DNA from 3 places in the Streptomyces sp. NPDC090798 genome. Region 3 is predicted to be linked to each of the others. Evidence: riboswitches for the same ligand, from Rfam matches in the RefSeq annotation. Region 3 holds a riboswitch; each other region holds the start of a gene.
The links. Region 3 has a riboswitch for cyclic di-AMP ahead of ACIQTP_RS34025 (M23 family metallopeptidase). Riboswitches for the same ligand answer to the same signal wherever they lie in the genome.

Region 1: linked by a shared signal. The riboswitch ahead of ACIQTP_RS24485 (transglycosylase SLT domain-containing protein) and the one ahead of ACIQTP_RS34025 (M23 family metallopeptidase) in region 3 are both predicted to bind cyclic di-AMP.
Region 2: linked by a shared signal. The riboswitch ahead of ACIQTP_RS45865 (NlpC/P60 family protein) and the one ahead of ACIQTP_RS34025 (M23 family metallopeptidase) in region 3 are both predicted to bind cyclic di-AMP.

The regions. Positions count from the first base shown of each region.
Region 1 covers NZ_JBIVXA010000011.1:147,856-150,110, reverse strand. Annotated here, with positions in the region: gene ACIQTP_RS24495 (CocE/NonD family hydrolase) at 1-466, shown strand, start outside; gene ACIQTP_RS24490 (hypothetical protein) at 450-773, shown strand; cyclic di-AMP (ydaO/yuaA leader) riboswitch at 1,043-1,204, shown strand; gene ACIQTP_RS24485 (transglycosylase SLT domain-containing protein) at 1,209-1,901, shown strand; gene ACIQTP_RS24480 (HAD family hydrolase) at 1,895-2,255, opposite strand, start outside.
Region 2 covers NZ_JBIVXA010000042.1:11,490-13,744, forward strand. Annotated here, with positions in the region: gene ACIQTP_RS45865 (NlpC/P60 family protein) at 1-973, opposite strand, end outside; cyclic di-AMP (ydaO/yuaA leader) riboswitch at 980-1,152, opposite strand; gene pcrA (DNA helicase PcrA) at 1,467-2,255, shown strand, end outside.
Region 3 covers NZ_JBIVXA010000019.1:169,562-171,816, reverse strand. Annotated here, with positions in the region: gene ACIQTP_RS34025 (M23 family metallopeptidase) at 1-996, opposite strand, end outside; cyclic di-AMP (ydaO/yuaA leader) riboswitch at 1,008-1,165, opposite strand; gene ACIQTP_RS34020 (PP2C family protein-serine/threonine phosphatase) at 1,340-2,255, opposite strand, start outside.

The DNA.
Region 1 (2,255 bases), on a different contig from region 3:
CTTCGAGGAGCCGGAGCAGTCCGAACCCCTGGGAGTGACGTCCCCCGCCACCCTCGACGAACCCCGCCCCGAACGCCTGGTCGCCCGTGACGTGGCGAGGGGCGAGTGGCGTTCGGAGGTCGACCCCCGCCGGGACGGCACCCGTGTCCACCCGGACGGCCTCGAATGCACGGAGGAAGCCCTGGACACGTACACCATCGGCGAGTCGGACCCGCTCTCCGCCCGTATCCGCTCGACGAGGTCGATCCGTCTGCACCGGCCGGAGCTGCCTTGGGACGCCCGGGTCGAGACACGCTCCGAACTCAGCTGCGACGCCCGGGAGTTCATCACCTCGAACGAGCTGATCTGCAAGGACGGCGACGAGGTGGTCTTCCATCGGACGTGGGAGAGGAGAATCCCCCGGACGGCGGACTGGAGTCCCGACGGCGCCATGGGCAACCCTGAGGAGCATGGCGCGGACCGGTGAGTTCCTGATGGCCCTGGACGAGGGGATGCTCGCGTACTTCCGCGAGATGGCCGACGAGATGGTCACACGCTTCGGGATCCCCCGGGCCGAAGCGGTGGCGAGGATCAACAGGGCTTACGCGGGGCAGGAGTTCGGGCCTTATCCGGACCTGATGTGCCACGAACTCCCCGAATACTGGGCCTACGGCCTCTACTTCAAGCCCAACGCGGGCCGGCTCCCCGACGACGACCCCGACACGGACCTGTCCGTGTGGGAGGTACGCCCGGCTCCGCCCGCGGGCTCATCGGCCTGGACGCTCGACTCCTGATGTCCGTTTTGCCGCCAGTGCCGCTTTATTTCTACTTGGTCGCGTGAATTGGGTCACGCGCATGCGGGGTGGACTCTTTATCCCATCTTGACGACTTCCCCTTTGCATAAGGCAAGTTGAGCGTCACGTTCCGGATTAATCGGGCATTTTCCCCCTCATTTTTGCCAGGTGAAAGCGATCTACACCGGGAAATGAGGGCTTGTTCCGGACATGTGCTCTCGCATACGTTCACGTCGATCCGGACGGACCGCCCAATCCTGCCGCCGACCGGAATAACCCAGCCACCCACACACGCACGGCAGGAGCGGGGGACCCAGGTAAGCCGCCGATCCGGACACCGGAACGGCTAGGGGTGAAGTCGCACACACCGTGCGGCCGGGCAGCTCCCGCCCGAACCCGACAGCTCACCTCGCAGGCACCGGAGAGGAATTCGCCATGTCCGCACGAGGCAAACGCCACAGCTTCAAGACCCGCAGCATCCTCACTCGGGGCATCCTCGCCGCGGGAATGGGCGGAGTCGCGCTCGCCCTTCCGATCATGAGCGCGACCTGCGCACAGGCCGCCACCACCACCGACGTCCAGCTCATCACGTACAAGGTGGTCGCGGGCGACACCCTGGCCAAGATCGCGCAGAAGAACCCCACGAGCGGCGGCGCGGCGAAGCTGTACGCCGCCAACCGCGCGGTCATCGGCCCCGACCCGACGACGCTCCGCCCGGGCCTCACGCTGACCGTGGGCACCAGAACCATCAAAAGCACCACCAAGGCGACCCCGGCGCCCACCGCCAAGGCCCCTGCGAAGACGTACGCGAACAACCTCGACGGATGGATCAAGCACTCGCTGGACATCATGGCCCGCGCCAAGATCCCCGGCACCTACAACGGCATCCACCGCAACGTCATGCGCGAGTCCTCCGGAAACCCCCTGGCCATCAACAACTGGGACTCCAACGCAAAGGCCGGCATACCTTCCAAGGGCCTCCTCCAGGTCATCGACCCGACGTTCAAGGCCTACCACGTGCCGGGCACGTCGATGAACCCCTACGACCCGGTCGCGAACATCACGGCGGCCTGTAACTACGCGGCGGCGAAGTACGGCTCGATCGACAACGTCAACGGGCCCTACTGATAGGACTGGTGGGGCTGGTTGGGCCGGTAGGGCTGGTACGACTGCCGGGGCTGACGGGGCTGATGGGGTCGAAGAGACTCGGACGGCTGCCGGGACCCACGCGGCTCTCCGGACTCCCGGAACCGGTCCGACCGGCCCGGGAACAACCGCTCCAGCACCACCGCGATCCCGTCGTCCTCGTTCGACAGCGTCACCTCGTCGGCCATCGCCTTCAGCTCCGGATGGGCGTTGGCCATGGCGACCCCCTGCGCGGCCCAGTCGAACATGGGGATGTCGTTGGGCATGTCACCGAAGGCGATGGTGGCGGCGGGAGTGAGACCGAGGTGAGCGGCGGCGAGTGCCAGACCGGTCGCC
Region 2 (2,255 bases), on a different contig from region 3:
CGTAGGTGGTGCGCGGGAGGGTGACGCCGGCGGCCTTCCAGGCGGCCTGGGTGAGGCCGGAGCAGTCGTAGGAGCCGGGCCCGGTCGCGCCCCAGACGTACGGCTTGCCGATCTGGGTGCGGGCGAAGGCGAGGGCTTTGTCGGCCTTGGCGGTGTACGAGGTGTCGGTGGCCGCATTCCCGGAGGTGCCGGCGGAGCCAGTGGTCCCGGAGGTGCCGGAACCCGTCTGTTGCCCGGCGGCCGCCTCCTGGGCCTTCTTCTCCGCCGCGGCCTGCTGTTGGGCCAGCTCCGCCGCCTTGCGGTCGGCCGCTTCCCGCTTCTTCCTCTCGATCGCCGCCAGCCGCGCCTTCTCCTCGGCGGTCAGCTTCGAGAGCAGCGAGCGCGCCTCGGCGAGCTTGCGCTGGACGTCGGCCTTGGACGTCCTGAGCGCGCTCTGCGTCGTGGTGAGTGTCTGCAGACTCTTGGAGGCCTCCGCACGCTTCTTGGTGGTGGCGGCCTGCTCGGTGACGTAGTCGTCGACGGCCGCCTTCTGGCGGGTGGTCAGACGGTTCATCAGCTGGGTCTGGTCGAAGTAGTCCTGCGGATTGTCGGCCAGCAGGAGGCTCGCGGTGTCGGGGGCGGCGGCGCCGGTGCGGTACTGCGCCGCGGCGAACGAACCCAGCTCCTCGCGCGCGGTGTTGAGCTTCTCGGTGCGCTGGGCCACGTCGTCGAGGAGGGAGTCGACGCGCTTGCGCTGCTGGGCGGTCTTCTCCCTGGTCGCGTTGTACTTCTCGGTCGCCGTCTCGGCCTGGTGGTAGAGGTCGTCGACCTTCTTCTCGACCTCTTCGACGCTCGGCTTGGAGTCGGCCGAGGGCGCGGCGTTCGCCGTCTGGGAGAGCAGGGCCACGGAGGTGAGGGCCGCCGTGGCGAGGGCGGGAGTCCGTATACCCGCTATGCGCGTAGCCGTAGGACTCCACTTGCGGTGCGACGCCAAGGTGGCGACTCCTTCCGTCATCCGCCTACCGAGTTAGCTGTCGGGTTCGGGCGGGTGCTTCCGGAAGGTTTGCCCTACGGTCCTTGCCCGCAGGGCGGTTGGACCGATTCACCCCAAGTTCGGTTGGGTCCCCGGCTCCGGCTGCCGCGTGGGCGCACCGGACTCGGCGGAGGCCGCACGGCCCGGCGACGTTCGCCGGTTGGGTCGAGCGGCCTGCCCGGCACGCTAGCCAACTCATAACTGTTCTGTGAAGTTTGATGTGCGATATGCCCGATACATTTTCGTGACCTTGATCTGGCGGGCCGTTGACCGTGGCTGACCGTGATGAACCGATCCTGAGCGGTGACGGCGTCCTGTGCGGTAAGAGGGGCGGGGTGCGGTAGGAGGGGCGGGAAAGCGATGCGGGAAGAGATCATGCGCGGTCGCGGAAAAACCGGTCGGGTTTCCAGGGTGGCCGCGGGTTGTCAGTGGGGCCGCCTAGACTCGGAGAGCGATGAGCAGCCTCTTTGATGACAGCTTTCTGGCGGACCTCCAGCCTTCCGGGGCCCACGAGGAAGAGCCCCCGCCGCCGCCCGAGGACGGGGCGCCGGAGCCGCTTCCGGACGACCTGTTCGGCGGCCGCTTCGACGTGCCCGCGAGCCGGGACGCCTACTACCGCGACGGCGCGCCCCGCCCCGCCGTGGACCCGGCGGCCCTGCTGGACGGGCTGAACGAGAACCAGCGCGCGGCCGTGGTGCACTCCGGCTCCCCGCTGCTCATCGTGGCCGGCGCGGGCTCCGGCAAGACCCGGGTACTCACCCACCGCATCGCCCACCTGCTGGGCGAGCGTCATGTCCACCCGGGCCAGATCCTCGCGATCACCTTCACGAACAAGGCCGCGGGCGAGATGAAGGAGCGCGTCGAGCAGCTCGTCGGCCCGCGCGCGAACGCGATGTGGGTCATGACCTTCCACAGCGCGTGTGTGCGGATCCTGCGCCGCGAGAGCAAGAAGCTCGGCTTCACCTCCTCGTTCTCGATCTACGACGCCGCCGACAGCAAGCGGCTGATGGCGCTCGTCTGCCGTGACCTGGATCTCGATCCCAAGCGCTTCCCGCCCAAGTCCTTCAGCGCCAAGATCTCGAACCTGAAGAACGAGCTGATCGACGAGGAGGACTTCGCCGCCCGGGCTGCCGACGGCTTCGAGAAGACCCTCGCCCAGGCCTACGCGATGTACCAGTCGCGGCTGCGTGAGGCCAACGCGCTCGACTTCGACGACCTGATCATGACCACGGTCAACCTGCTG
Region 3 (2,255 bases):
GATCGCGCTGCCGCCGCCCGGGTGAACCTCCAGGTGCAGATGCGGCCCGGTCACGTTGCCGGTCGCGCCCACGCGCCCGATGACGTCGCCGGTGGCCACCTTCTGGCCCACGCTGACGCTGATGGACGACTGGTGGCAGAACCACAGCTCCGTGCCGTCGTCGAGGGTGAGGATGGTGCGGTAGCCGTACGAGCCGGCCCAGCCCGCCTCCGTGATCGTGCCGCTGTGGATGGCCTTGATCAGAGTGCCGGTGGGGGCCGCGAAGTCGAGGCCGGTGTGGTACCCGGAGGACCACATGGAACCGGCGTCACCGAAGCGGGAGGTCAGGGTGTACGAGGAGGTCGGCAGCGAGTAGCTCTTGGCGAGCTCGGCGAGGCGCGCGGCCTCGGCCTTCTGCTTGGCGTCCTCGTCCGCCTTCTTCTTCGCGGCGGCGACCTTGGCCTCGGCGTCGTCCTTCTGCTTGGCGGCCAGCGCGACCGCCTTCTTCGCGGCGGCGGACTCGGCGGCGTCCTGGGCCGCCTTGTCGATCTGGTCCTGCTGCGACTCGGCCTGCTGGATGATGCGGGCGCGCAGCGCCTCGCCCGCGTCCTTGTTGCCCTGCGCGGCGTCGGCGCTGGTCACGCCGGCGCTGGTGAGCGGGGTGGCGGAGCCCTTCGGCGTGCTGGAACCACCGTCGGATATCAGCGCCTTGGCCGATTCGGTGACCGAGGAGAGGTCGGGCAGCGAGATGGAGACCGGCGGCTTGCCGGGCGCCGCGGTGGCCATGCCGCCCGCGCCGACGGCGGCGATGACGCCGACGCCCAGGACCGTGGAGCTGCGGGCGAGTCCCCCGCCACGCTGCTTGGAGACGCGGTGCCGGCCGCGGAGGGGACGGATGGAATCCTCGGTGGGGTTCCACTCCTCCCAGGGGCCCTCGTCCTTGCCGTAGGCGTAGCCAAATGTCTGGGTGTCGTTCGGCGGGAACGAAGTGGGCTGGGCGGGCCGGTTGGACGCCACGTGGGCGTGCTCCTTTCCTTCCTTCTCGCCTACCGGGTTAGCTGACGGGTTCGGAGCAGGAAGGTCTCCTACGCGCGTCAACCCACGGTGTCTCCACCGTGAAAGACGCTCGATTCACCCCAAGTTGGTGGTTCCCCGGTTCCCTCACGGGATTCGGCGCGTGCGCACGGAGCCGACTCTTGTGACGGCTGGGACGACCGCGCTGCGTTATCGAACGTTAATAGACGCGGGTACCGGATTCCAAGCCGTTCGTACTGATCATTAACCACTTTTGGCCAGGACTTACCACCCACGACCGACGGAAATCGGGCGAGTTGGCCGCACCTGCCTACCTGGCGGTTGGCTACGGCCGCCGCACGGCGAGCAGCGCCATGTCGTCCGTCAGGGCGCCGCCCGTGTGGCGCCGGACCTCCTCCGCGAGCGTGGCCAGCAGGGCGTCGGGGCCGGGGAAGGTCCGTCCGGCCAGGCGCGCGGCCGGATCGTAGAAGCGCCCCTGCGCGTCGCGGGCCTCGGACAGTCCGTCCGTATGGAAGAGGAGCGTGGCCCCGTGCGGGAACTCCGCCTCCTCGGCACGGTCCGGCCAGCTGCCCAACTCGCCCATGCCGAGCGGCAGTGCGGGGTTCGCGGCGGCGAGCGTGACCAGCGTTCCGTCCGCGTGCAGGAGCAGCGGCGGCGGGTGGCCGCGGTTGACGATCCGTACGAGGTCGCCCTCGTGCGTGATCTCCGCGAGGACGGCGGTGGTGAACCCCTCGAAGGCGTCGAGCCCCTCGCGCCGGGTGCCCTCGCGGGCCAGCGCCCGCTCCAGCCGCTGCGCGACCGCCTCCGGCGTGGCCTCCTGCTCGGCCGCCTCCCGGAACGCCCCGATGACCACCGCGACGGCGGCCACCGCGTCCATGCCCTTCCCGCGCACGTCACCCACCGCCAGCCGTACGCCGTGCGGGGAGTCCTGCACCGCGTACAGGTCGCCGCCGATGAACGCGCCCGCCTGCGCGGCCTCGTAACGCGCCGCGACGTCGAGGCCGCCGATCCGCTGGTCGGGTTCCGGCAGGACGGCACGCTGGGCCGCCTCGGCGATCTGGTGGGCCGAGGCGAGTTGTTCGTCGGTGCGGCGGACGAGGATGTTGATGAGCACGGCCAGCACGCCGACGGTCGCCACGGTGGCGACCTCCGTGAGCGCGTCCACCTTGAGGACGATGCCGAGCCGGATGTGGATCGTGAGCACCGCGACGAGCGCCGTGACGCCAGTGAGCACGGTGCCA